Regions from separate parts of the Clostridium pasteurianum DSM 525 genome, predicted to be linked through region 4. Evidence: riboswitches for the same ligand, from Rfam matches in the RefSeq annotation. Region 4 holds a riboswitch; each other region holds the start of a gene.
What was found. Region 4 has a riboswitch for S-adenosylmethionine ahead of metH (methionine synthase). Riboswitches for the same ligand answer to the same signal wherever they lie in the genome.
Positions count from the first base shown of each region.

Region 1 (7,647 bases), 1.1 Mb from region 4:
GCTTTGTTAAAAAAATATGAGTGTATGTATATAAGCGAGAAAAATGAATCTATAAAGAGATATATAGTTAAAAATATGATATTTTGAGATATTTAGAATTTGAAAAATAATTATTAGAATTATATAATATTCCTTGTTGATGCGCTTGATGTTTAAAGTATTAACTAAATAATATTGATAATGTGGAGGAATTCCCGAGTGGCCAAAGGGGGCAGACTGTAAATCTGTTAGCTCAGCTTTCGATGGTTCGAATCCATCTTCCTCCACCAAAATGGGCGCTTAGCTCAGCTGGGAGAGCATCTGCCTTACAAGCAGAGGGTCACAGGTTCGAGCCCTGTAGTGCCCACCATTTAAATTGTATAACAAGCTGGCATAGCTCAATTGGTAGAGCAACTGACTTGTAATCAGTAGGTTATGGGTTCAATTCCTATTGCCAGCACCATTATGGAGGAATTCCCGAGTGGCCAAAGGGGGCAGACTGTAAATCTGTTAGCTCAGCTTTCGATGGTTCGAATCCATCTTCCTCCACCAAAGAAGACACATATGTGTCTTTTTTTATATATTAGGAATTTAAAAATTTTTTGTATAAAAATATTGCCCGGCAGGGCTTGAAAAATCTAATGTTAGAAGTTTGAGGAAAATATTACAAGTAATATTTTGGAATAGGATTTTTGATATAATTATTAGCAAATTTAGTGATTGGTGATGATTATGCAAGGTGTTATAAAACAAATATTTGTGGATAATTGGGAAAAATTCAGTGAGATATATAAAGGGAAAATTAGAGCTAACATAAGTAGAGAAGTTGATAAGATGATTAATTGTAAATCCTTAGATAATGGATTTATTGAGTTTAAGTGTGAAAATTGTGGTCATATAAAAAGAGTTGGATTTAGCTGTAAAAGTAGATTTTGTACCTCATGTGGTAAGAAAAAATCTGAAGAATGGTCTGATGAAATGGTGGCAAGACTTATTAACTCAAAGCATAGACATATGGTATTTACAATTCCACAGGAACTTAGAATATATTTTGCTAGGGATAGAAAACTATTATCATTATTACCTAAATGTTCAGCAAAAGCAATTATGAGCTGGTTTAGAGATTTAAATAAAAAAGAATGTTTTACACCAGGAATAATCTCAGTAATTCATACTTTTGGAAGAGACTTAAAATGGAATCCACATGTCCACTTAATTGTCACCGAAGGTGGTGCTGGAGAAATTACAATTTGGAGGAATACAAAACATATAAATTATACAGCACTAAGGAAAAGATGGCAAAAAATATTGTTAGACGAAATAGGAATTAATCTTAAAAGTGGAAAAAAAGAATTTAAAAAATTAAAAAATAAGCTATATAAAAGGTTAGAGAATGGATTTTATGTATATGGAAAAGGTGAAATAAAAACAGCAAAGCAAGCAGGAAAGTATGTTGGAAGATATACAGCAAGACCAGCTATCGCTGAATCAAGAATAATAAAGTATGATGGTAAAAAAGTAACTTTTCGTTATGAAAGACATGAAGATGGTGAAGAAGTTGTAGAGGAAATAGATGTTATTGATTTTATAGGTAGAGTAATAAGACACATACCAGAAAAGAATTTTAAGATGATAAGATATTATGGAATATATGCTAAAAACACAAGACATAAAAATAAATTTTTTAAGTTGGTAAATGAAAAAGTTGCTGAGTTCAAAAGAAAAATTAATAATTGGCAAACAAGAATACTTCTTACATTTGGAGTGAATCCATTAAAATGTGAAAAGTGTGGAATACAGATGAAATTTCATGATATATACTATAAAAATGTAAGTGTAAGAGAAAAATTTAAAGAGAAAATAATAGGTGAAAACAAAAGAAAAATTGAAGAGATAATGTACAATTATGGTGTGATTAAGGGGATAATTCGTGATAAAATAGAGCCATTATATGTATAAAGGAAGGTAGTTATTATGGCTAAAAAGAATAAAAAAATAAAAGATAAACAAAGGGCAAAATATAAAGCTAAATTGAAAGAAAATTTAATTGAAGAAGACGGAGTCTTATATATATGTACAGAATGTGGAGTGGAAGAATATATACCAAGGGATGTAGTTGAGATGTTTGATGAAATAGATGATGAAAATGTAATTGAACCTCCTACATTTAGTTGCGAGAAATGCGGAGCTATAATGAGACCAAGAAAATATGACGGAGTTCATGGTATAACTTATGAGTATTAAAATGCGGAGCATCAATATGCTTCGCAAAGGTTTTAGCTTTATAAAAATATTATGAAATAGATATGCTAAGAAATGGGTCTAATTAAAGGGCTTCGCCCAAAAGAAGTTGAGCGAAGCGAAATAACGCGGCTGTGGCCGCTTTTTTAACATCTATATTGACTACTTATAGTTACTGTGATACTATAACAATGCGGTTTAAATTGAATTATATATTAGATTTTGACTCTTATCGAGAGAGGTGGAGGGAAATGGCCCTATGAAGCCCGGCAACCAGTGTGATAATTTCACATACGGTGCCAATTCCTGCAGATAATATACTGCAAGATAAGAGAGATTTGTAAAAATAGTCTCTTCTTATTTAAGAAGAGGCTTTATTTTATATTAAGGGGGAAATTCAATTGAGAAAATTATTCACTTCTGAATCGGTAACTGAAGGACATCCAGATAAAATATGTGATCAAATATCTGATGGCGTATTAGATGCTATTTTAGCTCAGGATCCATATGGCAGAGTTGCTTGTGAGACTACAGTTACTACCGGTATAGTAAATGTAATGGGAGAAATATCAACAAAATGTTATGTTGATATACCTAAAGTTGTAAGAGAAACAATAAAAGAAATAGGTTATACTAGAGCAAAGTTTGGATTTGATTGCGATACGTGTGCAGTGGTTACATCAATCGATGAACAATCTGCAGATATAGCTCAAGGTGTAGATGAAGCTTTAGAATCAAGAAAAGGAGAAATGGATAAGCTAGAAGCAGTAGGTGCAGGAGATCAAGGTATGATGTTTGGTTTTGCAACAAATGAGACTCCAGAATACATGCCTATGCCAATAGCTTTAGCTCATAAGCTTTCAAGAAAATTAACTGAAGTTAGGAAAAATGGGAAATTAAGTTATTTAAGACCGGATGGGAAAACACAGGTTACAGTTGAGTATGAAGACAACAAGCCAGTTAGAATAGATGCTATTGTTATATCAACTCAACATAGTCCAGAAGTTTCACAGGAACAAATAGAGAAAGATCTAATTGAAAATGTTGTAAAACCTGTTGTACCTGCTGAACTTTTAGATGATAGCACAAAATATTTTATTAATCCTACTGGAAGATTTGTTGTAGGAGGACCGCAAGGAGACTCAGGTCTTACTGGAAGAAAAATAATAGTAGATACTTATGGTGGATATGGTAGACACGGTGGTGGAGCTTTTTCAGGAAAAGATCCAACAAAAGTTGATAGATCAGGAGCTTATGCTAGCAGATGGGTTGCTAAAAATTTAGTGGCAGCTGGTGTTGCAGATAAGCTTGAAATACAGCTTGCTTATGCAATAGGGGTTGCAAAACCTGTATCAATTTCTATTGATACTTTTGGAACAGGAAAGATTTCAGAAGATAAAATTGTTGAAATTGTTGAAAAAGTATTTGACTTAAGACCAGGTGCAATAATAAGAGATTTAGATTTAAGAAGACCAATATATAAGCAAGTAGCAGCTTATGGTCATTTTGGCAGAACTGATATTGATGTGCCTTGGGAAAAGCTTAGCAAAGTAGATGAAATAAAAAAATATTTATAATTATACAAAAGCTGTGTTGTAATGCATTATACTATATATTACAACACAGCTTTTGCTTATAGCATTAAATATTTTGTAATAGACATATAGTATGATATAATTTTTATGAATAATAATGTTACAATACTGTATAATATGTTTTAAGAGAAAATACCTATTTATTAAATTAATTTATAAAAATGATATATTATAAAGGAGTTATTAATACTAGGAGAGATTTTATGTCCGAATTAAACTGCGTTGTGGAAGATATAGTTTTTAAAAATGAAGAAAATGGTTATGTTGTAGCTCATGTTAGAGAAAAAGATATAAGGCATACAATAGTGGGATTCATACCTTATATTACAGAAGGAAAATCGTTAAAGGTTCAAGGAGAATGGGTGAATCATCCTAATTTTGGTAATCAATTAAAAGTTACCGGTTATGAGGAAATACTTCCAGATTCTAAACTGGGAATAGAGAGATATTTATCTTCTGGAGTAATAACAGGAATTGGACCTGTGACAGCAAAAAAAATAGTTGATAAATTCGGTGATAAAACTCTTGAAATATTAGATAAAGATATAAATAGACTTAGTGAAATAGAGGGTATAGGGCAAAAAAAAATAAAAATTATACAGGAATCCTATTCATCACAAAGAGAAATAAGAAATATAATGGTTTTCTTACAGACCTATGGAATAACATCTAATCAATGCATAAAAATATATAAAAAATATGGCTCAGAATCTATAAAAGTTGTTAAAGAAAATCCCTATGTATTAATAGAAGATATAACTGGAATTGGTTTTAAAAGTGCAGATAAAATTGCAAGAAGTTTAGGTGTAGAAGATGATTCTCCTTTTAGAATACAAAGTGGAATAAATTATATCATAAATGAATTTTGTGCCAAAGGTAATACTTACATGCCTATAGAAAAATTAATTAAAGAATCTATGGATATGCTTTTAAAAGAAAAATCATATATAGAAAAAAATATATACGAAGCTACCTTAGAACAAAAGATAAAGATTGAAATAATTAATGATGAGAATTGTGTATTTACTATGCCCTATTACTATTGTGAGTTAGGTGTTACTAAAAAAATAATAACCCTGGGAACTGGTAAATATGATAACATTGAAATTAATATAGATGATGAAATACAAGAATTTCAGAAATTGAATTCCATAAATTTTGCCCCTACACAGAAAGAAGCTATAAGGGGGGCTTTTCAAAATGGAATTGAGGTAATTACTGGCGGCCCTGGTACAGGAAAAACTACTATTATAAATTGTATAACTCATATCTTTGAAAGGGCGTCACTAAAAGTATTTATGGCGGCACCTACTGGGAGAGCTGCGAAGAGAATGTCAGAAGCCTCAGGAAAAGAAGCAAAGACAATTCATAGATTATTAGAGCTTGGCGTTGGAAATGACGAACAAATGAAAATTTTTAACAGGGAAGAATGTCCTTTAGAATGTGATGTAATAATAGTTGATGAAGCATCTATGATTGATATCGTTTTAATGAATAATCTTCTTAAAGCTGTTGGATTAGGTACAAGACTTATAATTGTAGGAGATGTGGATCAGCTGCCTTCTGTTGGACCTGGTAATGTTCTAAAAGATATAATAGAAAGTGGAATTGTAAAGGTAGTAAGGTTAAAAGATATATTTAGGCAGGCTAAAGAAAGCATGATTATAGTAAATGCACATAAAATTAATAATGGAGAAATGCCGATTTTAAATAAAAAAGATAAAGATTTTTATTTTATAAATAGAGAAAAAAATGAAAATATACTTGATACAATTATAGAACTAGTATATAAAAGACTGCCTAAATTTAATTCCAAATGGAATAACAAATATCATATTCAAGTACTATCACCAATGCGAAAAGGTATTTTAGGGATAGTAAATTTAAATGAAAGTATTCAGCAAATTTTAAATCCTAAGGAAGACACTAAAAAAGAACTTAAATTTAGAGATATGATATTTAGAACTGGTGATAAGGTAATGCAGACTAAAAATAATTATACATTAAAGTGGACTAGAGTTGGAGGCTCAGGAGAAAAGGACGGAGAAGGGATATTTAATGGCGATGTAGGATTTATAGAAGATATTGACGATAGAAATAACCTTATTGTTATATTTGATAATGAGAGAAAAGTTATCTATGAGAATATGTATTTGGATGAATTAGATCTTGCTTATGCTATTACGATACATAAAAGTCAGGGAAGTGAATTTCCAGTAGTAATAATCCCAATATTTATGGGACCACCCTTGCTTATGAATAGAAATTTACTATATACAGCTATAACTAGAGCTAAAAAGTTAGTAGTGCTTGTAGGTAGTCAAAAAGCAATGCAATTTATGATAAATAATAATAAAAGTTTTAATAGATACTCTGGACTAAAATGGAGAATTATGGATATAATGAATTGAAGCTATAATTATAATAAAGTTAATGGAATTTTAATTCAGTTTAAATATATATATTTTGCATATTATATATAAGAGTAGAGGAGGTCTACAATGAATATTAATGGTTTAGATAGCTTAAGTATAGAAGAGATAAAGACTAGTAATATTATTTTGAGTTGGAGCCTTGAAAAAAAAATATTTTTGAGTGTTGTTGCACCTCCTTATAATAGTAATCTTATATTTGTTAAAACGATAATGCAATATATAAGTATGGGTAAAAAAGTGCTATATATAACTGGAGAATGTGAAAGGGATATTCAAATAATTAGGTATTTTAAATATAATACTAAATTTACACAATATACATATCTTAAAAATAGTGTGGATAGTTCAAATTTACCTTTGATTTTTTGCAATTATAAAAAAGCTATATTAATTAAGGACAGATTTGACTTAGTAATTTATGATGATATTAGGAGTTATCCATTATACTCAAAATACGAAATAATAGATATTATGAATAAATGCTGTAATAAATATGGAAAGCTTATATCTTATTCTATTGATGATATTTTTAATAAGGGAAAAGCAATACTTTTACCTGTTAAATATAATAAAAGACCTTTGGTTGAGCCAAGAATTATAACTACAAGAATTGATATAAATAAAGATATGCCTTTTGTTGTATACGAATATATAAAATGGTCAATAAATATAGGTAGAAGAATAACCATAATGTTACCTGATAATATAAGTATATTTAATGTTACATCTTATGTATTTAAATATTGTGAAACGCTTACTCATAATATAATGTATTATTCTAAATATGAAGACAATGTAAATAAAATAAATGAGATTCATAAATTCAATCAAGGTATAATTATAACAAATGATTTTGATAGTGTTTCCATAGATAATAGTAGCATGAATATCATAGTTTTGTTTGCTGATAATAGTGAATTTGATTATAAAAAATTAGTGTATTTTTGTGGTAGAACAGGAGAAGGAGATATAGGAGATAGAGGAGAAGTAATATTTTTAGCTAGAGAAGAAAGCTATGAAATTGAAAAGGCTAAATCTATAACTAGAAATTTTAATAAAAAAGCATGGGAAGATGGATTATTGAGTTTATAAAATACCTATTAGATTGTGTATTAAGTGTTTTGTATTGTAGAGAATATAAGTGTATAGAATGCGGAAACTATGTGGAAGAATCTAGTATATGCAATGAATGCAGCAAAAAAATTAAGTTTTGTAAGGAATTTATAAGGATTAAAAAGAATAATAATGAAGTGATTTGCTATAGTGTATCTTATTATTCTAATCTTATGGTTAAATTGATTTTAAGACTTAAATATAAAAGCGACTTTGTATGTGCAGATATAATATCCAGTTTTATGATTAAAGTAATACAGGAAAATCACATTAAATTTGACAGT
Region 1 is NZ_CP009268.1:3,809,720-3,817,366, reverse strand. Features, by position in the region: tRNA gene CLPA_RS17265 (tRNA-Tyr) at 185-269, shown strand; tRNA gene CLPA_RS17260 (tRNA-Val) at 274-349, shown strand; tRNA gene CLPA_RS17255 (tRNA-Thr) at 367-442, shown strand; tRNA gene CLPA_RS17250 (tRNA-Tyr) at 447-531, shown strand; gene CLPA_RS17245 (IS91 family transposase) at 712-1,938, shown strand; gene CLPA_RS17240 (SIR2 family protein) at 1,954-2,223, shown strand; SAM riboswitch class I at 2,447-2,554, shown strand; gene metK (methionine adenosyltransferase) at 2,622-3,797, shown strand; gene recD2 (SF1B family DNA helicase RecD2) at 4,019-6,226, shown strand; gene CLPA_RS17225 (hypothetical protein) at 6,317-7,342, shown strand; gene CLPA_RS17220 (ComF family protein) at 7,315-7,647, shown strand, end outside.
Region 1: another riboswitch for S-adenosylmethionine. It lies ahead of metK (methionine adenosyltransferase); the one in region 4 lies ahead of metH (methionine synthase).

Region 2 (7,647 bases), 130 kb from region 4:
ATGATGTGTTAGAAGCAAGAGAGAGAATAAAAGATATATGTATAAATACAAAATTAATATATAGTTCATGTTTTAGTAAAGAAAGTGGTAATGAAGTTTATATAAAGCCAGAAAATCTTCAAATTACTGGAGCATTTAAGTTAAGAGGAGCATTAAATAAAATAAGCAAACTAAGTGATGATCAGAAAAAAAGAGGATTAATAGCATCTTCTGCAGGAAATCATGCACAAGGTGTTGCCTATTCTGCAAGTAAACTTGGAATTAAAGCAACTATTGTTATGCCAGAAACTACGCCTTTAATAAAAGTACAGGCTACTAAAAGTTATGGTGTTGATGTAGTTCTTAAAGGACAGATATATGATGAGGCTTATGAAGAAGCTAAGAGATTAGAAAGAGAAAATGGATATACTTTTATACATCCTTTTGATGATTTAGATGTTATGGCTGGACAGGGAACTATAGCTCTTGAAATAATAGATGAATTAAAAGATGTAGATGCTATTTTAGTACCAATAGGTGGCGGCGGATTGATAAGTGGTATATCCGTAGCAGCAAAAGCTTTAAATCCTAATATAAAAGTCATAGGAGTTCAATCAGATGGGGCAAGTGCGATGAAGGTGTCTTTTGATACGGGTATATTAACTGCATCAGATAAAGTTGATACTATTGCAGATGGAGCGGCAGTAAAACAGCCAGGAGATAAAACTTTTGAGGTAGTTAAAAAATATGTAGATGAAATTGTAACTGTAAGTGATGCAGAACTTATAGAAGCTGCCTTTGTACTTTTAGAAAAACATAAGCTTGTAGCAGAAGCTACTGGAGTTATGTCCTTAGCTGCTTTAAAGAGATTGAATTTTAAAGGTAAAAAAGTAGTTTCACTAATAAGCGGAGGAAATATAGATGTAGTAACTATAGCTTCAATGCTTAATAATGGATTATTGTCTAGAGGAAGAATATTCTGTTTTTCAGTTAAATTACAGGATTCTCCAGGACAATTATTAAATATTTCAGAAATATTGGCAAAACAAAAAGCAAATGTAATAAAATTAGATCATAATCAATTTAAAGCTATTGACAGATTAAAAGATGTTATGCTTGAAGTTACTGTAGAAACTAATGGACATGAGCATATACAGGAAATAGTAAAAGCTTTAAATGAAGCAGGATATGATGTTTATAAAGTTTATTAATATTAAAAAATATGTTGACATTATAAATAAAAATGTATATCATATTGATTAAGGAAAATTTAATAGATACGAATATTGTTCTTATCAAGAGAGATGGAGGGACTGGCCCAATGAAATCCAACAACCGGCATTTATATTTAAATGTGACGGTGTTAATTCCAGCAGAAATTTTTTCTGAAAGATAAGAAAAGAAGCCAATAGTATTATTTGCTGCTTTTCTTATGAAAAGCAGCTTTTTATGTTGCAAAAATAAGATCAAAATTATGATAAAAATAAGTTAAATTGTTTATTATAAAAATTCAATATATAAGCTCTTATCAAGAGTGGTGGAGGGATAGGCCCGATGAAACCCGGCAACATTCAACTACAGTTGAAAATGTGCTAATTCCTACAGAATTTTCTGAAAGATAAGAGGCGATTTTATAGCCTCTCATCTTTTAGAGGCTTATTTTTATTATCAATAGTATTATTCTGTTTATAAATTCTATTTAGTCAGTTTTGTATTTTCATCTAATATTTATAATATAGATTAAATTTGAGAAATTATATGTTTTACCGGGGAGGGATTTTTATGTCAGAAAATTGTAGGAGATTAGAAACAATTATGGTTCAGGGTTCTAGGGAGAAAGAAGATATAAAAGGTGCTATAAGCACACCAATATATCAGAGTGCAACTTTTAAGCACCATGGATTGAATGAGAGTACGGGATATGATTATTCAAGATCAGAAAATCCAACAAGGGAGGAACTTGAAAATACAATTGCAAAACTTGAAGGTGGGAAGGCTGGATTTGCTTTTTCAACGGGTATGGCAGCTATAGATGCAGTTATAAGACTTTTTATACCTAAAGACCATATAATTGTATCGGAAGATTTATATGGTGGAACCTATAGATTATTTGAAGAAATATACAGAAGATATGGTATTGAAACTACTTATGTAGATACAACAGATATAAAAAAAGTTGAAGAATCCATAAAGAAAAATACTAAGGCTATTTTTATAGAGACACCTTCAAATCCTATGATGAGAATAACGGATATAAGTAAAATAACATCCCTTGCTAAAGCATTTAAAATATTAACTATAGTAGATAATACATTTTTGAGTCCATATTTTCAAAGACCACTTCTATTGGGAGCGGATATAGTAATTCACAGTGGAACCAAGTTTCTAGGAGGACATAATGACACTCTTGCAGGAATCATAGTGGCAAATAAATTTATTGAGGAAATTAAATTTATGCAGGTATCTACTGGAGCAGTGTTGTCCCCCTTTGATAGTTGGCTTATATTAAGAGGGATAAAAACTCTGGCTATAAGATTAGAAAAACAGCAGAAGAATGCAATAAAAATATCTAAATGGCTTAGTGAATGCAAAAGGGTTAAAAAGGTTTATTATCCAGGACTTAAAGCTCATAAGGGGTATGATATATCAGTAAAACAGACTACTGGTTTTGGATCAATGATATCTTTTGAGGTAAATGAAAGAGAAATTATTGAGAAATCACTTAAGAAATTTCAAACTATATATTTTGCAGAAAGTCTCGGCGGTGTTGAAAGTCTCATAACTTATCCTTATATTCAGACCCATGCCTCAATACCAGAGGATATAAGAAACAGAATAGGAATTAAAGATACACTTTTAAGACTGTCTGTGGGAATCGAAAATGTTAAGGATTTAATAGAAGATCTTGATAGATCATTAAATTTATAATTTAGGTAAAGGAGATAGAAAAATGGATTTTGGAACTAAACTTATTCACAATGGGAATGAAATAGATAAGACCACAGGAGCTTTAAGTATACCTATATATCATGCTTCAACTTTTCATCAATTTGATATAGATAATTTTGGTAAATATGATTATTCAAGATCAGGTAATCCTACAAGAGAAGCTCTTGAAAATACTATAGCTGCTTTGGAAGAAGGGGATAGTGGTTTTGCATTTTCTTCTGGAATGGCTGCCATATCTTCTGTATTGTCTATTTTTTCTGCTGGAGATCATATTTTAGTTTGCAGAGATGTTTATGGTGGTACCTACAGGGTAACTTCTTCATTTTTTAAAAAATTTAATGTGGAAACAACTTTTATAGATGCTACTAACATTGGAGAAATTAAAGAGAGAATAAAAAACAATACTAAGGCTATATTTCTTGAATCGCCTTCTAATCCACTTTTAAAAATAACTGATTTTAGAGCAGTTATAGAAGTTGCTAGAAAAAATAACATCGTAGTTATCGTAGATAATACTTTTATGTCTCCATATCTTCAAAATCCTATTAAATTGGGAGCAGATGTTGTGGTACATAGTGCTACAAAGTTTATTGGAGGACATAGTGATGTTATAAGTGGACTTGTGGTAGTAAAAGGCAAGGAACTTTCAGATAAAGTGAAGTTTGTACAGAATTCCTTTGGTGCTGTTCTTGGACCACAGGATTGCTGGCTGCTTTTAAGAGGACTTAAAACGCTTAAAGTGAGATTGGACTATCAGCAGAAAAGTGCACTTAAATTAGCAAAATGGCTTAGAGAACAGGAAGAAGTAGCTAAAGTTTATTATCCTGGACTGCTAGAACATCCAGGTAGTGAACTTCATCTGTCACAAGCTAAAGGTGGTGGAGCAGTTTTATCTTTTGAAACTAAAGATGATGAAACAGCTAAAAGGTTTATGAGAAAGGTAAAACTTGCAGCAGTAGCAGTGAGCCTTGGAGGGGTGGAAACTATAGTTTCCTATCCAGCTAAGATGTCACATGCTGCTGTCCCAAAGGAAGAGAGGGAAAGTCTTGGAATAAAGGATAGCCTTATAAGAGTTTCTTTAGGTCTTGAGGAAACAGAGGATATTATAAAAGATTTTAAAAATGCACTTTCTATATAATATATAAAATAGAATCATTATGCTGTATAAAATATTCAGTGTGATGATTTTCCTTTTATCATAGAGAATTTTGAATTTATTTAGTTTAAATATTCACATATGTCGTAAAAATGAATTTTATAGACTGGTAAAAAGTCATTATAATAATTTGTTAAGAGTTATTATTGTATAAAAAAGTCTTTCACAAGGAGATGAGCTCTAGTTATCTCCTTGTTTCTTAGAATAACTTGCAGAAGTTGAGAATAAAATGCAGAACTTCCATTTGACATTATATTTAGCTATTATGCTATAATAAATTAAATAATATAAAACTTTAGGAGGATATAATGAGTAAGTTACAGGAAATACTAGATTATAATAAACTTTTCGTAGAAAATAAAGAGTATGTTAAGTACATAACATCTAAAAATCCAAATAAGAAGTTAGTAATTTTATCATGTATGGATACTAGATTAACAGAACTTCTTCCAAAGGCATTAAATCTTAAAAATGGTGATGCTAAGTTCATTAAGAATGCTGGTGCTTCTATAATGCATCCCTTTGGAAGTATAATAAGAAGTATTATAGTAGCTGTTTATGAATTTAAAGCGGATGAAGTGTTAGTAATTGGACATCATGGTTGTGGTATGAGTAACTTAAATGGAGACGAAGTTTTAGAAAAAATAGTGCAAAGAGGTATCTCTAAAGAGGTTATAGAAACTCTATGTAATGCAGGAATTGATATAAAAAAATGGCTACATGGTTTTGATTCAGTAGAAGAATCTATTAAAGAGAGTGTGGAATTAATAAAAAGTCATCCACTAATACCTAAAGACATAGTGGTACATGGTTTAGTGATAGATCCAGAAACAGGGAAATTAGAAGTTGTTGTTAATGGATATGAATAGCTCTATATAGAGTATTTTTTATACACAAATATAAAAGTGGTATTTATATTAAAAAATATTATTTATCCTAAAAAAGTATACAAAGAATTATTTCAAAAATAAAAAAGTATTAGTAGTGATTAAATGTATCATAACGCAATCTGAGTTATGATGCATTTTTATTTAAAATTATTTTTCTATATATTATTAATCATAATGAAGGCTCCTTCAAACTATAATATATTATTCAGCAGTTAATGAATATTAAAATATATAATTATACAAGGAGGTCATTATTATGGTTAATATATTGAAGGTTAATGATAAAATTGAAATTTTGAAGGCATTTCTCAGTATTATTATTGCAGAGGGAATAGGAATATTAAGTGTATATGTAGGAAATGCAGATTCTAAAATATATGAAGCTTTAGAAAAGCCTGTAATAGCGCCTACAAGCTATATTTTTATAATAGTGTGGCCTATTTTATATTTACTAATTGGATTAGCGGCTTATAGAATATGGGAATGGAAGAAACAAGATAGATATGAAAATGGAACTTTAAAGCTGTATAGTTTTCAACTTTTTCTAAATTTTTTATGGCCTATACTATTCTTCAGATTTAGATTATATGGACTTGCATTCGTTGAATTATTAGTACTCATCATATTTATATTATTAACTACTTTTCATTTTTTTAGACAGGATAGATTGTCAGGATTTCTTATGATACCCTATATAATATGTAATTCTTTTGCAGCAGTTTTAAATTTTGCACTATGGTTTTTAAACTGTTAAATTAAAAGTAATGAATTTTAAACATATTATTTTTATATTTATTTTATATGGAAATATTAAATGATAAAATTTATAATAAATATATAATTGATAAAGTTATTCTGTCATATAATTAAAATAAAAAGATATTTTGATTAAAAATTAGCAAATAGGGTAATGAATTTTATTAGTAGGAATTATTATATTTACATGTAAAATATATAAGATACTTAAGAAAAATGGGGAGGATAAAATTTTGAAGGATGAAATATTAAGGCTTTTAAAAGAAAATACAGAGGGATTTATATCAGGGCAGGAAATTAGTGAAAGATTTGGGGTTAGTCGTACTTCTATATGGAAATACATAAATCAATTAAAATTAGAAGGATATGAAATTGAATCAGTATCAAAAAGAGGTTATAAATTAATAAAATGTCCAGATTTACTGACTTATGAAGAAATTCAAGAGGAGTTGCATACTGAATTTATAGGAAGAAAAATAATACATTTAAATAGTATCGATTCTACTAATTCCAAAGCTAAAGATATAGCGCTAGAATTAGAAGAAGATGGGGTTGTAATAATAGCAGAAGAACAGACCAGGGGAAAAGGAAGATTAGGAAGAAATTTTATATCTCCAAGGGAAAAAGGAATATGGATGTCAATAATTTTAAAGCCTGATATAAATCCACTTAAGGTATCTCTAGTAACACAAATAGCCGCAGCAGCTATAAATAAGGCATTTAGAGAAATGAAAATAGAAACTTTTATAAAATGGCCTAATGATATACTTTTAAATAGAAAGAAAATTTGTGGTATACTTACTGAAATGAATGCAGAATTGACAAAAGTGAATTTTATAGTTATAGGTATAGGTATCAATGCAAATCTTGATGAAGATGATTTTTCAGAAGAAATTAGAGAAACCGCTACTTCTATAAAAATAGAGATAGATAAAAAAATAAGCCGAAAAAAAGTAGTAGGAAAAATATTGAATAATTTTGAACCTTTATATAAGGATTTTATAGAAGAGGATAATATAGAAGAAGCTATGAAGATTTGTAGAGAAAATTCCATTTTAATAGGAAATGAAGTGAGAGTTATTAGAAAAGATGAATCCATAAAAGCTCATGTGATTGATATAAATAAAAATGGAGAATTAGTGGTAGAGTATGAAACTGGTCAGGTAGAAAATTTAATATCTGGAGAAATATCTATAAGGGGTTTAAAAAGTTATGTCTAAAAGCCAGTAATTACTGGCTTTTAAGTTTGTTTTCTATATATTCTGAAAGTCTATTTTCCCAGCTTGGAAGCTCTAGGTCAAAACAATTTTTAATGAGAGATATGTTTAAAGAAGAATTTTTAGGCCTAGTAGCAGTATTTCTTAAAAAGTTCTCAGGTATTTCTAGTATACTTCTTTCTATACCAGCATAGTTGAAAATTTTTTTTACCCAAGCTGATTTAGTTGTACTTAATGGATTGCCGCAGTTATATATTCCGTATAAATCGGAGTGAAGCATTTTTTCAATTACCCTGCATAAGTCCTCTACGTATGTGGGGTTTCCCATTTCTGTACTGCATACGAACATAGACACATTACTATTATTCAGTACCTTTTGTACAAAGCAATTTTCTTCTCCGAATATCCATCCGGTTCTTATAATGAAATATTTTTTGCAGAGAGTTCTAATAAGTTTTTCTCCAGCGAGTTTTGTTTTACCATATATATTTACCGGATGGCACTTATCTGTTTCAAAGTAAGGGGAATCTTTATCTCCATCATAAACGTAGGAAGTAGATAAATAAATTATAGGAATATTTAGTATGCTGCAAGGATAGGCAGCATTTAAGGTGCCTATGGTATTTATAGTGTAGGCTAGAGATTCATCGCCTTCACAAATATCAATATTGTTCATGGAATCAAGATGAATTAAGAGATC
Region 2 is NZ_CP009268.1:2,807,867-2,815,513, reverse strand. Features, by position in the region: gene ilvA (threonine ammonia-lyase) at 1-1,190, shown strand, start outside; SAM riboswitch class I at 1,269-1,378, shown strand; SAM riboswitch class I at 1,502-1,604, shown strand; gene CLPA_RS12815 (trans-sulfuration enzyme family protein) at 1,762-2,907, shown strand; gene CLPA_RS12810 (trans-sulfuration enzyme family protein) at 2,930-4,066, shown strand; gene CLPA_RS12805 (beta-class carbonic anhydrase) at 4,393-4,953, shown strand; gene CLPA_RS12800 (TspO/MBR family protein) at 5,231-5,728, shown strand; gene CLPA_RS12795 (biotin--[acetyl-CoA-carboxylase] ligase) at 5,964-6,950, shown strand; gene CLPA_RS12790 (SDR family oxidoreductase) at 6,961-7,647, opposite strand, start outside.
Region 2: another riboswitch for S-adenosylmethionine. It lies ahead of CLPA_RS12815 (trans-sulfuration enzyme family protein); the one in region 4 lies ahead of metH (methionine synthase).

Region 3 (7,647 bases), 930 kb from region 4:
GAAGATAACGATAAGGTTGAATGGATTAAACATCCATTTGCTAAAGACAATCCATATAAGGAACTTGCAGAAAAATATGTGCCCAAAGGTGCTGGATCAATTTTTAGTTTTGGATTTAAAGGCACAGATGAGCAAATTAATAAATTTTTAAATACGATAAAACTGTTTAATTATCATACCAATGTTGGGGATGTAAGATCTCTTATTATTAACTCACCAAAGACTACTCATGGTGAGCTTACAAGAGAAGAACAGGAATTTTCAGATATAGCTCCAAATACAGTTAGAATATCTGTAGGATTAGAAGATCCTCAGGATCTTATTGCTGATTTGGATCAAGCATTTGAGGCAGCTTCAAAAAATAATTAAGTCAGTATGCTAGTCTATTTTAAATCCTACTGCGTCAACAGAACCCTCAGATAGTTCACTATCTTCGGAACCTGTTTCCTTGTTGGATTGAAAATATACGTCGCATCTTTGACTTGTTATTTATTTTCAGATGCCTAAAAAGCATTTGAATAATGTTTTGAGTATGCTTTCACAAGGAGATGGTTTAATGTCGTACAAAGTTGCTATTGCCACTTCTGATGGTAAACATGTCAATCAGCATTTTGGTAAAGCTACACAATTTGCAATCTATCAGGTTGAAAATAAAAGATTTAATTTATTAGAAATTAGAGAAAATAATCCTTCTTGTGGTGATAATGGTCATCAGGAAAATGCTATATATGATAGCATAAATCTTTTATTGGATTGTAAAATAGTTCTTATAAGTATGATTGGTGTGGGACCAGATCAGATACTGTTTGATAAAGGAATACTCAGCTATGAAACTTCTGATTCCATAAATGATGCTTTAGAATATGTTTCTTCTAATATTGAAGGAAAGTATTTTTAGTATAGATATTTTCCGAGTAAATAAATTTGTATTATAAGAATAGAGGTGCTGTAAGATGTCATATAAGATAGCGGTTGCCAGTAGTGACGGTAAAGATATAGATCAACATTTTGGAAGGGCTGAGCAGTTTTTTGTATATGAAGTAGAAGATAATAATAATTTTAAATTTGTAGAATTGAGAAGAGCTACAGATTTTCATAGTGAATATGAGGATCATGTAACTAAATTGAAGAATACCATAAGAGGACTAAATGGATGTAAAATTGTATTAGTTACACAAATAGGTGATGGTGCTTCAAGAATATTGAGAAGTAATGGAATAGAAGCTTTTGACGTAGAAGATTCTATAGAAAATGCTTTACCTAAATTAATTAAGTATTATTCTACTATTAATCCACAACAAAATTATTAAATCAATATCAATAGAATATTCAATTTGGTTGATTAGGTATACTAAAGGCTAAGTTTAATTTTTAAGATTAAATTTTAGCCTTTTGTTATTTTAATAAGTTAGAAGTATAAGTCTTGCTAAATAGAATTTAATGATGGGGTGGTATGTATATGACAACAAGCATACTAAAAAAGATACAAAATATAGCTAATGAAGAGGTGTTTTTTTTCAAAGATTATAATGGAAAAAACATATATACAAAAGTTTGGTATCCACCGAAAAAAGATAATATAAAGGGAATTATTCAAATAGCACATGGACTAGGGGAAACTGCTGAGTATTACGAGGAATTTGCAAATTTTTTTAGAAAAGATGGATATGCTATATATCTTAATGAAGCATTGGGACATGGCAGAACAGCAGGTGATATTCATGATTTAAACTATAAATGTAATGCGGGGGATGCAGGAACAGATGGATTAAATCACATGGTTGAAGATTTGAAAATATTAACAGATAATATTAAAGATAAATATCCTGATAAGAAGATATTTCTTATAGGTCATAGTTTAGGATCTGTAATATCACAAATTTATGCTTATAAATATGGTTATGGTATAAATGGAATTATATGCACTGGAGCAATAAGTGAATTAGATGAAAAAAGATTTGAGTATTTGCTACAAATAGCTAGAAGAGAAATGGAAAAACGTGGGAGACTAGAACCTTCAGTAGATATATTTAATGCCCTATTTGGAAATCTAAATGACAAATTTAAGCCAGCCAGAACTGAATTTGACTGGATAACCAGTGATAAAAAATTGCTTAAAGAATCATTAGAATCTCCTTATGCAAATATATCCTTTAATGTTGGTTTTTATTTTGATTTTATTAATGCATTGAAAGATAGAAGTGAAAAAAATAATATTAAAAATATTCCAAAGGATTTGCCTGTATTTTTCCTATCGGGCAGTGATGATCCATTTATTGATAATGGTAAGGGGATTAAAGAATTATTCAATATTTATAAAGAGCAAGGATTAAAAGATATATCTTTTAATCTATATGAGGGAAAAAGACACAGTATACTGAGAGAAACTAATAGATATCTAGTTTTTAAGGATATACTTGATTGGATTAATATACACTGAATTTAAAGTTGAGAATAAATTAAAATATTTAAACTTTAGGGGGAGAAGATTATGTCAATTAATTTAAAACTATCTGCAGTACCCACAAGAGAAAATCGTTTGGGATCTGTAACAGGTTATAGTGGTGATCTTCACGATATTGTCAGCAAATCAAAATGTGGAAGCTTAAAGAATAGGGACAGATGCTTTAGTCAATCCAGTTCCTGTAATGCTGGTTGTGCACTGAGTCAACTTTCAGGTATAAGAGATGTAGCAATAATAAATCATGCTCCTTCTGGATGTACAGCTAATGCCCCAAGATCAGAAGTTACTAATAGACAACTAGCTGCTAAAAGGGGAGTTACAAATGCTACAGTTTTTGTAGGAACAGATATGAGTGAAAAGGATACGGTGTTTGGCGGCGCAAGCAGCCTTAGTGATATAGTAAAAGAAACCTATAATAGATATAAGCCAAAAGCAATTTTTATAGGTACATCCTGCCTGACAGGTATTATAGGAGAAGATGTTGACAGTGTTGTGGAAGAACTTAAAAAGGAAATACCAGTACCTATAGCAGCAGTACATTGTGAAGGATTCAGATCAAGAATCTGGGCAACGGGTTTTGATGCTTCAGATCATGCTGTACTTACAAGTATTGTTAAACCGCCAGAAAAGAAAGTTAGCGTAATAAATTTTAAAAACTTTTATGAAAGTGCCAGAGAGGAAATAATTAGTATATTTTCAAATTTTGGTGTTAAGCCTCTATTTTTGTATAGAAATTCCACAGTTGAAGAGCTTTCTCACTTGTCAGAATCCTTGGCAACAGTAAGTATATGTGGTGTGCTGGGATCTTATCTTGGAAATGGCCTGGAAGAAAAATATGGAGTTCCTTTTGTAAAAACTATAAATCCATTGGGAGTTGCCGGTTTTGAAACCTGGCTTAGAGGTATAGGAAAGGTTATAAATAAGGAAGCAGAAGTTGAAGCCTATATAGAGAGAGAAAGGGCTATATACTTACCTAAAATAGAAGAAGTAAAGAAGGAACTTAAAGGTTTAAGAGCAGTACTTGGAATGGGACCTGGTTATACTTATGAGGTATCCCGCGTGCTTCAGGAATTAGGTATGGAAGTAGTATGGGCAGCATCCTGGCATCATGATAAGAAGCATGATAATGGAGAACTTCCAGCAGCACTTAAATACTTAGATGAGAATTCACCTTACAATTTTAAAGTAAGTGTAGCAGACCAGCAAAATTATGAAATACTTAATATACTAAATGAATATAAACCTGATATATATTTTTCACGTCATCCGGGAACTACAGTATGGGCAATAAAACAGGGTGCATCTGCACTATGCGTTAATGATGAGTATATGATATTTGGGTATAAAGGAACCTTGGATTTTGCATATACAGTACTTGATACAATAAGAAACAGAAGTTTTGAAAAAAATCTAGCAGCTAGAGTTAAATTACCTTATACAGATTGGTGGTATAATCAGGATAATTCACTGTTTATGAAAAAAGAAGCAAAATAAGTATAATTTAACGAGGTAAAGGCTACTGAATATATATTCAGTAGCCTTTATATTCATACAGAGTAATTTTGCTAATATATTTTTAATTCATTGACAAAATCCTATTTATATGTTAAAAATATATTAAGTAAGTTTTAGTGTGATTAAATACCTACTTTTCTTATATGTTTAGTAGACGACGTTGCAATAATAATTAAGATAATTCGCTATAAAGTAATACTAAATTGATCTCATCAAGAGAAGCAGAAGGACTGGCCTGATGAAGCTTCGGCAACCTTCATATGTATTTTTTAGAAAGGTGCCAAATCCTGCAGTTGAATGGTAACGATAGATGAGGGAGGTTATATGAGTTAAAATACCTCTTTCATCCATATATTGGATAGGGAGGTTTTTATTATGTGTTGAGTGACTAGGAGGATAATGAATTATTTGAAAAAATTATATTTTTAGGGGGAAAATATTTTGGAAGGTACAAATAATGTAAGTAGATTGTATAAAAAGAAAAATCCTGTTTCTCAAGCAAATTTAGAAAAAATAGTGCAATTATTAAGTGAAATAAAATATGGTTCAGTAACACTAGTTGTTCAAGATGGAGTCCTTATACAAATTGAAACAAATGAAAAAATAAGACTTAAATAAAGTTAATGTTAATTATTGAAAAAATCATTTAGTTTATAGAAATTGAAATTATTTTATATAATTATTTACAATATTAAACAATTTATAAAGCTCAAACTACTATTGTATTAAATTCATAATAATTTTATAATACGAAGCAAGATTTCCTATAAAACCTATAAAATAAATATGTATAATATAAAGTATATTGCTTTAAATGATTTTTTTTAATTATAAAGATATTTAATATTTATATATAAATTTAATTTAGAAGGTGATTGAAAATGACAAGATTATTTACATCCGAATCTGTTACTGAGGGACATCCAGATAAAATATGCGATCAAATATCTGATGCAGTATTAGATGCACTTATAGAAAAGGATAAGAACTCAAGAGTTGCTTGTGAAACTGTGGTAACAACTGGTTTAGTATTACTTGTTGGGGAGATATCAACAAAGGCTTATGTAGATATTCCTAAAATAGTTAGAAAAACTATTGCAGAAATAGGATATGATCGTGCAAAATATGGATTTGATGCTAGTACCTGCTCAGTAATAACCTCACTTGATGAACAGTCAGCAGATATAGCTCAGGGGGTAGATGAAGCATTAGAAGCTAGACAGGGAGAAAAAGACGATATTGAAGCTATAGGAGCAGGTGATCAGGGAATGATGTTTGGATTTGCAATCAATGAAACGCCAGAATATCTTCCATTGCCAATAGATTTAGCACATAAATTGTCAAAGAAATTAACTGATGTTAGAAAGGATGGAACTTTGAAGTATTTGAGGCCAGATGGAAAAGTTCAGGTTACTATCCAATATGATGATGGTGATAAACCTATAGGAGTTCATACTATTGTGGTTTCTACTCAGCATAGTCCTGATGTAAGTCGTGAGCAAATAGAAGAGGATATAAAGAAATATGTGATAAAGGCAGTAGTTCCATCAGAATTTATAAATGAAAATACAAAATATTTAATAAACCCTACAGGTAGATTTGTAATTGGCGGACCTCAAGGTGACTCTGGTTTAACAGGAAGAAAAATTATAGTTGATACCTATGGTGGTTATGGTAGACATGGAGGTGGAGCTTTTTCGGGGAAAGATCCTACAAAAGTAGATAGATCAGGAGCTTATGCAGCTAGATGGGTTGCAAAGAATTTAGTGGCAGCAGGAGTGGCAGATAAAGTTGAAATAGAATTAGCTTATGCTATAGGTGTTGCAAGACCAGTATCAATTACGGCAGATACCTTTGGTACAGGCAAAATAAAAGAAGAAAAAATAGTAGAAATAATAAAAAAAGTATTTGATTTAAGGCCAGCTGCTATTATAAGAGATCTTAACTTAAGACGACCAATATACAGACAAACAGCAGCGTATGGACATTTTGGAAGAACAGACGTAGATTTACCTTGGGAGCAACTTGATAAAGTTAATGAGATAAAAAAATATATATAATAATCATTAAAATTAATTTGGTAGATTGGTTTTTTACCAGTATCTTTGTAGAGGTAATTTATGAACTAAATTCTTATATTTCTAAAAACACTATGAAATTATATCATTAAATTCTCATAGTGTTTTTATTATTTAGGTATTTAAAAATAAAACTAGTATGCCAATTGTTTATTTTAATATAAAATTTTTAGCGTTTAATAGTATTTTTTACATGCTGCATAAATTCATCCGGGGTAACAATTCTTACTTTTAAATAAGTTTGTGTATCTAAAAAAATATATAATATTTAAGTATATTTGAATTGTCTTTTACTGTTTTTTCTACAGATGTAATTAAAGAGAATTTTTCCAAGATAGTTTTTTCATCCCCATAGGTCTCTTTATACACAGCTTCTACAAGCGATTCAATATCCAATTTGTCTTTTATTCTAAGGGCAAATTCTTTGTCAGTTTCGTAGGATAGTTTTGTTACGTTTATAGTTTTTAATCTTTTTAATATGAATATATACAGAGGTATTAGAGATTCACTATTATTTATCCGTCTTATGATAAATTTTCTTCTCAATAGTTTGATCAATATAAGTATTATAATTATAGCCCCACTAATAAGTATATAATTATAATTTTTAATGAGATTAATATTGTGAAGTTTGTTGTTTAAATTATACTGTTTTTCTTTATTAGAATTTTCTAAATTAGGTTCAGTTTGCTTAGCATTATTCTGTAGGTTTCTTTCCTGTGGTGATTCGGTATTTTGAATATTTGTTTCTTCTTGAGTAACTTCTATATCATTTGCAGCACTATTTTCAAAATCGGGGATGGGGGTAGTTTCTAGTATAGACCAAATACCCTTATCTGCAGAAGTAAGGACCTCAACCCACGCGTGAGCATCATAGGATCTTATAACATAATTTCCCATATTGTCAACTTCGCCCCTAACTTTAAAGCCTTCAACATATCTAGAGGGTATGCCTACAGCTCTACACAACATTACAGCAGCAGTAGCAAAAGACTTACAATATCCTTTTTTTTCATTAAATAAAAAGAAATCTACATAGTCTGGTGAATTAATATTAATTGCATTAGGTTGTAAGCTGTATTTATAATTATTAAGAAGATATCTCTGTATAAGCTTTAGTTTATCATTATTATCTCTAGCTCCTAAAGTTATTTCTTTTGCTAAATTTCTTACTCTTTCAGAACTTGTAAATTTTAATGAGTCATTTATTAACTCATAATTAATATTATTTTTACCTACAATGCTGTTCAGTGTGTTTATATCATCTTTATATGGAGAATTTGAATAATTTTCTATAGTTTCTGTATCACTATAATCATAATAATTTATAGTATAATTGTGTTGAGATTGTCCAGTTAAATAATTTTCGTTATTATACATATATATATTTGAGGTTTTAGGTGAAGCTACTTTTGTAATATAGTTAGGAGATATCATTACGTCATCAAAACTATCATTTAATGTTTCAATTGAAATAGTTTTAATTTTAGTTTCTTTCTCTCTATTATACTTAATATTTCTTTCAGCAAATTCACCCTTCGGCATTAAGTTAGCTACATTTAGTGATTGTTTAGATTTTATTGAAGGTAA
Region 3 is NZ_CP009268.1:3,608,625-3,616,271, reverse strand. Features, by position in the region: gene CLPA_RS16295 (O-acetylhomoserine aminocarboxypropyltransferase/cysteine synthase family protein) at 1-369, shown strand, start outside; gene CLPA_RS16290 (NifB/NifX family molybdenum-iron cluster-binding protein) at 557-898, shown strand; gene CLPA_RS16285 (NifB/NifX family molybdenum-iron cluster-binding protein) at 954-1,310, shown strand; gene CLPA_RS16280 (alpha/beta fold hydrolase) at 1,460-2,440, shown strand; gene CLPA_RS16275 (nitrogenase component 1) at 2,492-3,958, shown strand; SAM riboswitch class I at 4,186-4,296, shown strand; gene CLPA_RS20595 (YezD family protein) at 4,421-4,597, shown strand; gene metK (methionine adenosyltransferase) at 4,861-6,039, shown strand; gene CLPA_RS16265 (transglutaminase-like domain-containing protein) at 6,307-7,647, opposite strand, start outside.
Region 3: another riboswitch for S-adenosylmethionine. It lies ahead of CLPA_RS20595 (YezD family protein); the one in region 4 lies ahead of metH (methionine synthase).

Region 4 (7,647 bases):
TATGTCTATGAGTAAAGCCTCAGATACTCCTTTGAAAGAACAAAGGATAGTGATATTTGGAGCAGGAACAGCAGGTATAGGTATAGCAAATCAGATTTCTGCAGCTATGGAAAGAGAAGGATTATCAAAAGAGGAAGCTAGAAATAGATTTTGGTGTATTGATAGATATGGACTTCTTATTGAAGACATGAATACAGTAATAGATTTTCAAAAACCCTACGCAAGAAAGCGAAGTGAATTTTTAGAATTCAAAGATAAAAATGTGGAATTGCTTGATGTGGTTAAGATAGTAAAACCTACTATGCTCATAGGATGCTCTGGAGTATCTGGTGCTTTCAAGGAAGAAGTGATAAGGGAGATGGCTAAAGGAGTGGAAAGACCAGCTATAATGCCTATATCAAATCCAACAAATCTTGCAGAGGCAGTTCCAAAGGACTTGATAGAATGGACTGAAGGAAGAGGACTTGTAGTTACAGGCAGTCCCTTTGAACCTGTAGAATATAAGGGTACTACTTATAAAATAGGTCAGGCAAATAATGCTCTATTATTCCCAGGTCTTGGTTTTGGTGCTATGATAGCAAAACCTAAATATATAAGTGAAAGATTGCTTGAGGCATCATCAAAAGCTGTAGCTGAATTTGTGGATTTAAGTGAAAAGGGTGCTCCACTTCTACCAGAAGTTGAAAAACTCCATCAGGTTTCACAGGCTGTAGCTGTAAAAGTCATAGAAGCAGCTTTAGAAGAAGAAATTAATACTGTTGAAATTAAAGATGTAAAAAAAGCTGTCAGTGATGCAACTTGGTATCCGGAATATAAGGATGTATTGCCGGAGGATTAATATTTTCAGGTTTAATGATAAAATTTTAATAATTTAAGAAAAGACGAAACTTTTCTATATTTGTTCTTTGAACTTTATACTTTGATTCTTGTTTCGTCTTTTCTCACCACTATGGCTTAGAGGCAATAAATCTATATTGCTTTGTATTAACTAAACATATGACTTTATATTATAATCATCAGGAAGATGACTGGTATCATTTAAACACAATATAAGAGGATTCATATTATCATCAAAGTATAATCTGGTTATAGAAGTATTACCTAGACGAATTTTGTGATACATACTCATATTCCAGTTAAAGATACCTATCAAAGCTGCCTTTATGATACCTCCATGAGCAACTACTGCAATATTTTTATTCTTGTTTTCTTTAACGATTTCTAAAATGGCATCTGTGGCTCTTATACTGGCTTTCTTTAGGCTGCCATCTCCGCCGCAAAGAGGACCTGTAGTATCATCTATCAGCCAGAGCTTAAATAGTTCAGGGTAATTATTTTTTATATCTTTTACAGTTAAACCTTCCCATTCACCAAAATCTATTTCACGTAATTGTGGATAGATTATGGGGTGAAGATTCATATCCTCTGATATGATTTTTGCAGTTTTTAAAGCTCTCTTTAATGGACTACAATATATATAGTCAAAATTTTTTTTAAATCTGTTCTTTAAAAATTCTGCTTGTAATATACCCTCTTTTGACAAATCTATATCTTTACTTCCTTGAAATTTTCCTAAGGCATTCCATTCAGTTTCTCCGTGTCTTATTAGCATTATTGAAGTGCTCATTCAAAACCTCCATGTATTATTTGTTTTTATTAATTATCATAAGCATAAATCATATAATTAAATTGTCAAGCTTTAGAATTTTATATTTTAAGTTTAACATATAAAGTGAAGTTATAAAAATATATACATAATATAATACTGATAATGCTAAGTAAAATAAATTTAAATAAAATTCTATTAATAATTTTTGTAAAATCCATTGACAGTTATGTGAAAAATATATATCATATGAAATAAAGAAATTTAATAATTTTAATTTTTAATCTTATCAAGAGAGGTGGAGGGACTGGCCCTATGAAACCCGACAACCGGCATTTAATGGAAAATGTGGCGGTGTTAATTCCAGCAGAGGTTTTCTGAAAGATAAGAGAAGAAGTGAGTATGCGTTATTTACTGCTTTTCTTAGGAGAGGCAGTTTTTATTTTTGATTTTACACTTGGAAAATCTATATAAGATGTTTAGTCTATTTATAATATTAAATTTACGTTATTTACAGGTTAGGGGGCTTGCTATTTATGAAGTGCAGTATTAAAGATTTACTTGATAAAAAAATTGTGATACTTGATGGAGCAATGGGTACTTGTATTCAAAGCTTTAGACTGGAAGAAGAAGATTATAGAGGAAACCTTCAGTGTAATATAAATCAGAAGGGAAACAATGATATATTAAACATTACAAAACCAGAGATAATAAAAGAAATACATAGGCAATATTTTGAAGCTGGTGCGGATGTAGTTGAAACAAATACTTTTAATGGAACCAGCATCTCTCAAAGTGATTATGGTATGGAAGATAAAATATATGAGATAAATTTTAATGGAGCAAGGCTTGCAAGAGAAGTAGCTGATGATTTTAACAGCAAAGATCCTGAAAAACCTCGTTTTGTAGCTGGCTCTGTAGGACCTACAAATAGAACGGCTTCCCTTTCACCAGATGTAGAAAATCCAGGCTTTAGAAATGTAACTTTTGATGAACTTTCAAAGGCTTATGGAGATCAGATAGAAGGACTTATAGATGGTGGTGTGGATTTTATAATTATAGAAACTATATTTGATGCTCTAAATGCAAGAACTGCCATATTTGCTGCAAAAAATGCATTTGAAAAAAAGGGAATAAAACTTCCTATAATGATTTCAGGAACTATTGCAGATAAAAGCGGAAGAATTTTATCTGGGCAGACTCTTGAAGCTTTTGCAGAGACTATGAGAGATGAGGATGTACTCATTATAGGACTCAATTGTTCTTTTGGAGCAAAGGATCTTATTCCCTTTATAAGGCAGTTGTCAAAAACTCAAAATAAATATATAAGTTTTTATCCTAATGCAGGTCTGCCTAATTCCATGGGAGAATATGATGAACATCCTGACGATACTGCAGCATTTGTAAAAGAAATTGCAAGGGAAGGGCACATTAATATTGTAGGTGGCTGCTGTGGAACTACACCTGACCATATTAAAGCCATAAGTAAAGCCGTCAGCGATGTACAGCCGAGAAGAATTCCAGAACTTGAAATGGAAACTGTCTTTTGCGGTCTTGAAGCTCTAAAGATAAATAAATCAAATAATTTTGTAAATGTGGGAGAGAGAACAAATGTAGCCGGTTCTGCAAAATTTGCAAGACTTATAAGGGAAAAGAAATACGAAGAAGCACTAACGGTAGCTAAAAACCAAGTGGAAAATGGAGCACAGATTATAGATGTAAATTTTGATGATGCTCTTTTAGACGCTAAAACGGAAATGGACACATTTTTAAAACTTGTTGCCAGTGAACCGGAAATCTCAAGAGTACCAATAATGATAGATTCTTCAAAGTTTGAAGTGCTTGAAGCTGGACTTAAGGCAATTCAAGGTAAAGCTATAGTAAATTCCATAAGTCTAAAGGTAGGAGAAGAAGAATTTATAAGGCAGGCTCAATTGATTAAAAAATATGGAGCGGGAGCTGTAGTTATGGCCTTTGATGAAAAAGGTCAGGCAGATACTTATGAGAGAAGAATTTCCATATGTAAAAGAGCCTATGACATACTAGTAAATAAAGTAGGATTTTTACCTTGCAATGTTATCTTTGATCCTAATATTTTGGCCATTGCTACGGGAATAGAAGAACATAATAATTATGCAGTAGATTATATAAATACTACAAAGTGGATAAAGGAAAATCTTCCTTATGCAAAGGTGAGCGGAGGGGTAAGTAATTTATCCTTCTCTTTCAGGGGAAACAATGTTATAAGAGAAGCAATGCATTCAGTATTCCTGTATCATGCTATAAAAGCGGGTATGGATATGGGAATTGTAAACCCTGGAATGATTCAAATATATGATGAAATTGATAAGGATCTTCTTGAAAAAGTAGAAGCAGTAGTATTGAATAAAACACCAAATGCAGCAGAGGAACTGGTAGAATTTGCAGAAAATTATAAGGCTGCAGAGGGAAAAGAAAATGACAATAAACATTCCTGGAGAGATAAAGATTGCAAAGAAAGATTAACTCATGCTCTTGTAAAGGGGATAGTTGAGTATATTGATGAAGATGTAGAAGAATGCAGAGTTCAGCACCATAGAGCATTGGAAGTAATAGAAGGACCTTTAATGGATGGAATGAAAACTGTAGGTAAATTATTTGGAGAGGGAAAGATGTTTCTTCCTCAGGTAGTTAAAAGTGCTAGGGTTATGAAAAAAGCAGTGAGTTTTTTACTACCTTATATTGAAGAGGAAAAGAAAGAGGGAGGCAGCACCAGTGCGGGAAAAGTTGTCTTTGCTACGGTTAAAGGTGATGTACATGATATAGGTAAAAATATAGTATCAGTAGTTCTCTCCTGTAACAATTTTGAAGTGGTTGACCTTGGAGTAATGGTACCTGCAGAAACTATTTTGGAAACTGCAAAAAAGGAAAAGGCAGATATAATAGCACTTAGTGGGCTTATAACTCCATCCTTAGAAGAGATGGCAAATGTTGCTGAAGAAATGGAGCAGCAGGGCTTTAAAATACCTTTAATGGTAGGTGGAGCAACTACCTCTAAAACTCATACAGCATTAAAAATTGAAACACAGTATTCTAATGGAGTAGTTCATACTACAGATGCCTCAAAAGCAGTGGAAGCGGCAAAAAAATTAGTTGATCCAGAGAAGAGAGAAGCATATATAAAGGAAGTACAACAAGAATATAAAAATATAAGAGAAAATTATTCTAAAATAGATAGAAAGCTTGTAACTATAGAAGAAGCAAGAGAAAAGTCATTAAAACTTGACTGGAATAAGGATATTGTGGAAACTCCAAACTTTACTGGAATTAAAAAATTTCTCAACTTTCCAATAAAGGAGCTTAGAAAGTATATAGATTGGACATTTTTCTTCATTGCCTGGGATATGGGAATGATATATCCTAAAATTATGGAAGATCCTAAATATGGTGAAGAGGCAAAGAAACTTTACAAGGATGCTAATGATATGCTGGACATTTTAGAAAGAGAAAATATACTCACTGCTAATGCTGTTTTTGGAATTTTTCCTGCGAACTCCGTAGGAGATAATATTGAATTATATAGTGGTGATAAAGCTGAAACCTTTAATATGCTAAGACAGCAGGAGGTTTCAAAGAAAAATGTATATAGATGTCTTTCTGATTATGTAGCCCCTAAGGAAAGTGGAATAAAGGACTATATAGGTGGATTTATTGCTACGGCTGGTATAGGTGCAGCTGAATATGCAAACAGACTGAAAGAAAAAGGCGATGAATATGGAGCTGCCATGGTAAAAATTCTTGCAGACAGATTAGCAGAAGCTTTTTCTGAATATCTTCACATGGAAGTAAGAAAGAACTATTGGGGATATTCTCCTCATGAAAATATAGAAATTTCAAAGGTGCTGAAGGGCGATTACATGGGAATAAGACCAGCCTTTGGTTATCCATCCTTAAGAGATCATGCAGAAAAGACAAAGCTCTTTGATATTTTAGACCCAGAAAGGGAATTGGGAATAAATTTAACTGACAGCTATATGATGAATCCTGTAGCCAGTACCTGTGGACTTTATTTTGGAAATAAAGAGGCAAAATATTTTGATATAAACAAGATAGGCAAGGATCAGGTAGATGATTATGCAAAGAGAAATAATAAAGAATATAGAGAAATAGAAAGAGTATTAAATACAATATTGATTTATAAGTAAATGAGAATAAGCTTTAAAATAACCTTCAAAAGCAGGCTTGCTATGTGATTTAGGATATCCTTCATTTCATTAAGAAAAGCTAACCTTGGCTTAATTTGAAATTCTATGACTTTTAAACTCACTTCGTTTAAACAGTAAAAGTCACTTAACGAATTTCAAAGTCGCCAAGGTAAGTTTTTCTAATAATTTATTCGAGGATATCTCTACAATTCACATAGCAAGCCTATGAAGGTTATTTTAAGCTTTATTATTATGAATGTAAAGATAGCAATATTTAGGCGTACTATATAGGAACGGATAAAAAGGAGGGATTATTTCCCTCCTTACTATTTTACAGATTTTAGATATGTAATATCTACACAGTTTAAACCTGTTACAACTTCTAATTTTTTTAAGTTATTTTTTATTTCAGTTAAGTCCTGTTCAATTTCTAAATGACGATTAGCATTCTTAGGTTCTAAGTCGGACACGATAGCTTTTAGTTCTTTTATATCTGACTTAACTTCGTTCATGTCAGTTTGAAATTTTTGCTGATTTTCTTCAAGTTTTTGTTGATTTACTTCAAGCCTTTGCTGATTTCCTTCAAGTCTTTGCTGACCTGATTTTAAGTCGGATATATCCTCTTTAATGTTACTGATTTCACTTTTAATGCCGCCAAGTTCATTTTTAATTCCACTGATTTCAGTAACTAATGTTTGTAACAACTGCTCATATTTATCCAATTTACGAATCACCTCCGATATTCTAATTATATATTATTAATAAGCAATTTTGAAGCATTATTTTTCACCTGATTAACTTGGAGTAAGTCTCCCCCTTTTTCAAGTGGGGGCTCAACGCCAAGTAAACCATGTATTTGCAGTTCTAAAATTCAGATGGTGTAAAAGAATCCCCACCTGAATTAAGAACTTGCTTCAATTTTACTTTGGTAAATTATAGAAAGCATTATTGCTAAATAGTAATAGGTAACCAATAAATAACTAGCGTCATATACTAACTCATAGGTAGTAATATGAAGGGTGGAAGCTGGTTATGGGCTTATGGTTTGTAGTAATATTACTTATAGCAATAGTTAGTAATACGGATAGTTTAGCTGTTGGGATTTCCTATGGTACAAGAAATATACTTATACCCTTTTTATCAAATATACTTATAGCATTGATAGGAGGTATTGGAACTCTTATGTCAATGTATATAGGTAAGGGAATATCAGCTATTTTAAACCCTAAAATTGCTGGATATATGGGATCGGCAATTATAATAATAGTAGGAGTTTGGATCTGTATAGGGGAAATAAAAAACAATATGAAGAAGTCTTCAGCAGAAGAAAAGGAAAAAACCTCAGGGACAGGTCTCAGCAGTTACTCTTTTTTCGGCAGGATTCCAAAGGTTTTAGAAAATCCATTTTTAGCTGACTGGGATTTTTCTGGTTATATTAGTGTTAAAGAGAGTTTGGTGCTGGGAATTGCCCTGGCAGTAAATAATATGGCAAATGGTATTGGAGCCGGCATGGCAGGGATCAATCCTGTAATCACTTCAATAGTTGCATTTCTTGTAAGTCTATTTGCAATTTGGATAGGTATAAAGCTGGGACACGAATATGTACACCGCTGGCTTGGAAAATTGGCTGCACCTGCAGCAGGCATTATACTTATACTTATCGGAATTTATGAAATATTTTTTTAAGGAATTTTTTAATAAGTCTAGGCTTAATTTATGAATTTTATTTAAATTGGGCTTAGATTTTGTCAATAAAATAGAGTTCCATAATAAATAAAAATTGTTAATATGTAATTGTTTTGATTATATATTGGCAAAAAGTGTATTTTAAATATAATAAAAGCTATGATAGTATAT
Region 4 is NZ_CP009268.1:2,681,755-2,689,401, reverse strand. Features, by position in the region: gene CLPA_RS12195 (NAD-dependent malic enzyme) at 1-838, shown strand, start outside; gene CLPA_RS12190 (histidine phosphatase family protein) at 989-1,627, opposite strand; SAM riboswitch class I at 1,890-1,997, shown strand; gene metH (methionine synthase) at 2,143-5,790, shown strand; gene CLPA_RS12180 (coiled-coil domain-containing protein) at 6,117-6,512, opposite strand; gene ytaF (sporulation membrane protein YtaF) at 6,823-7,476, shown strand.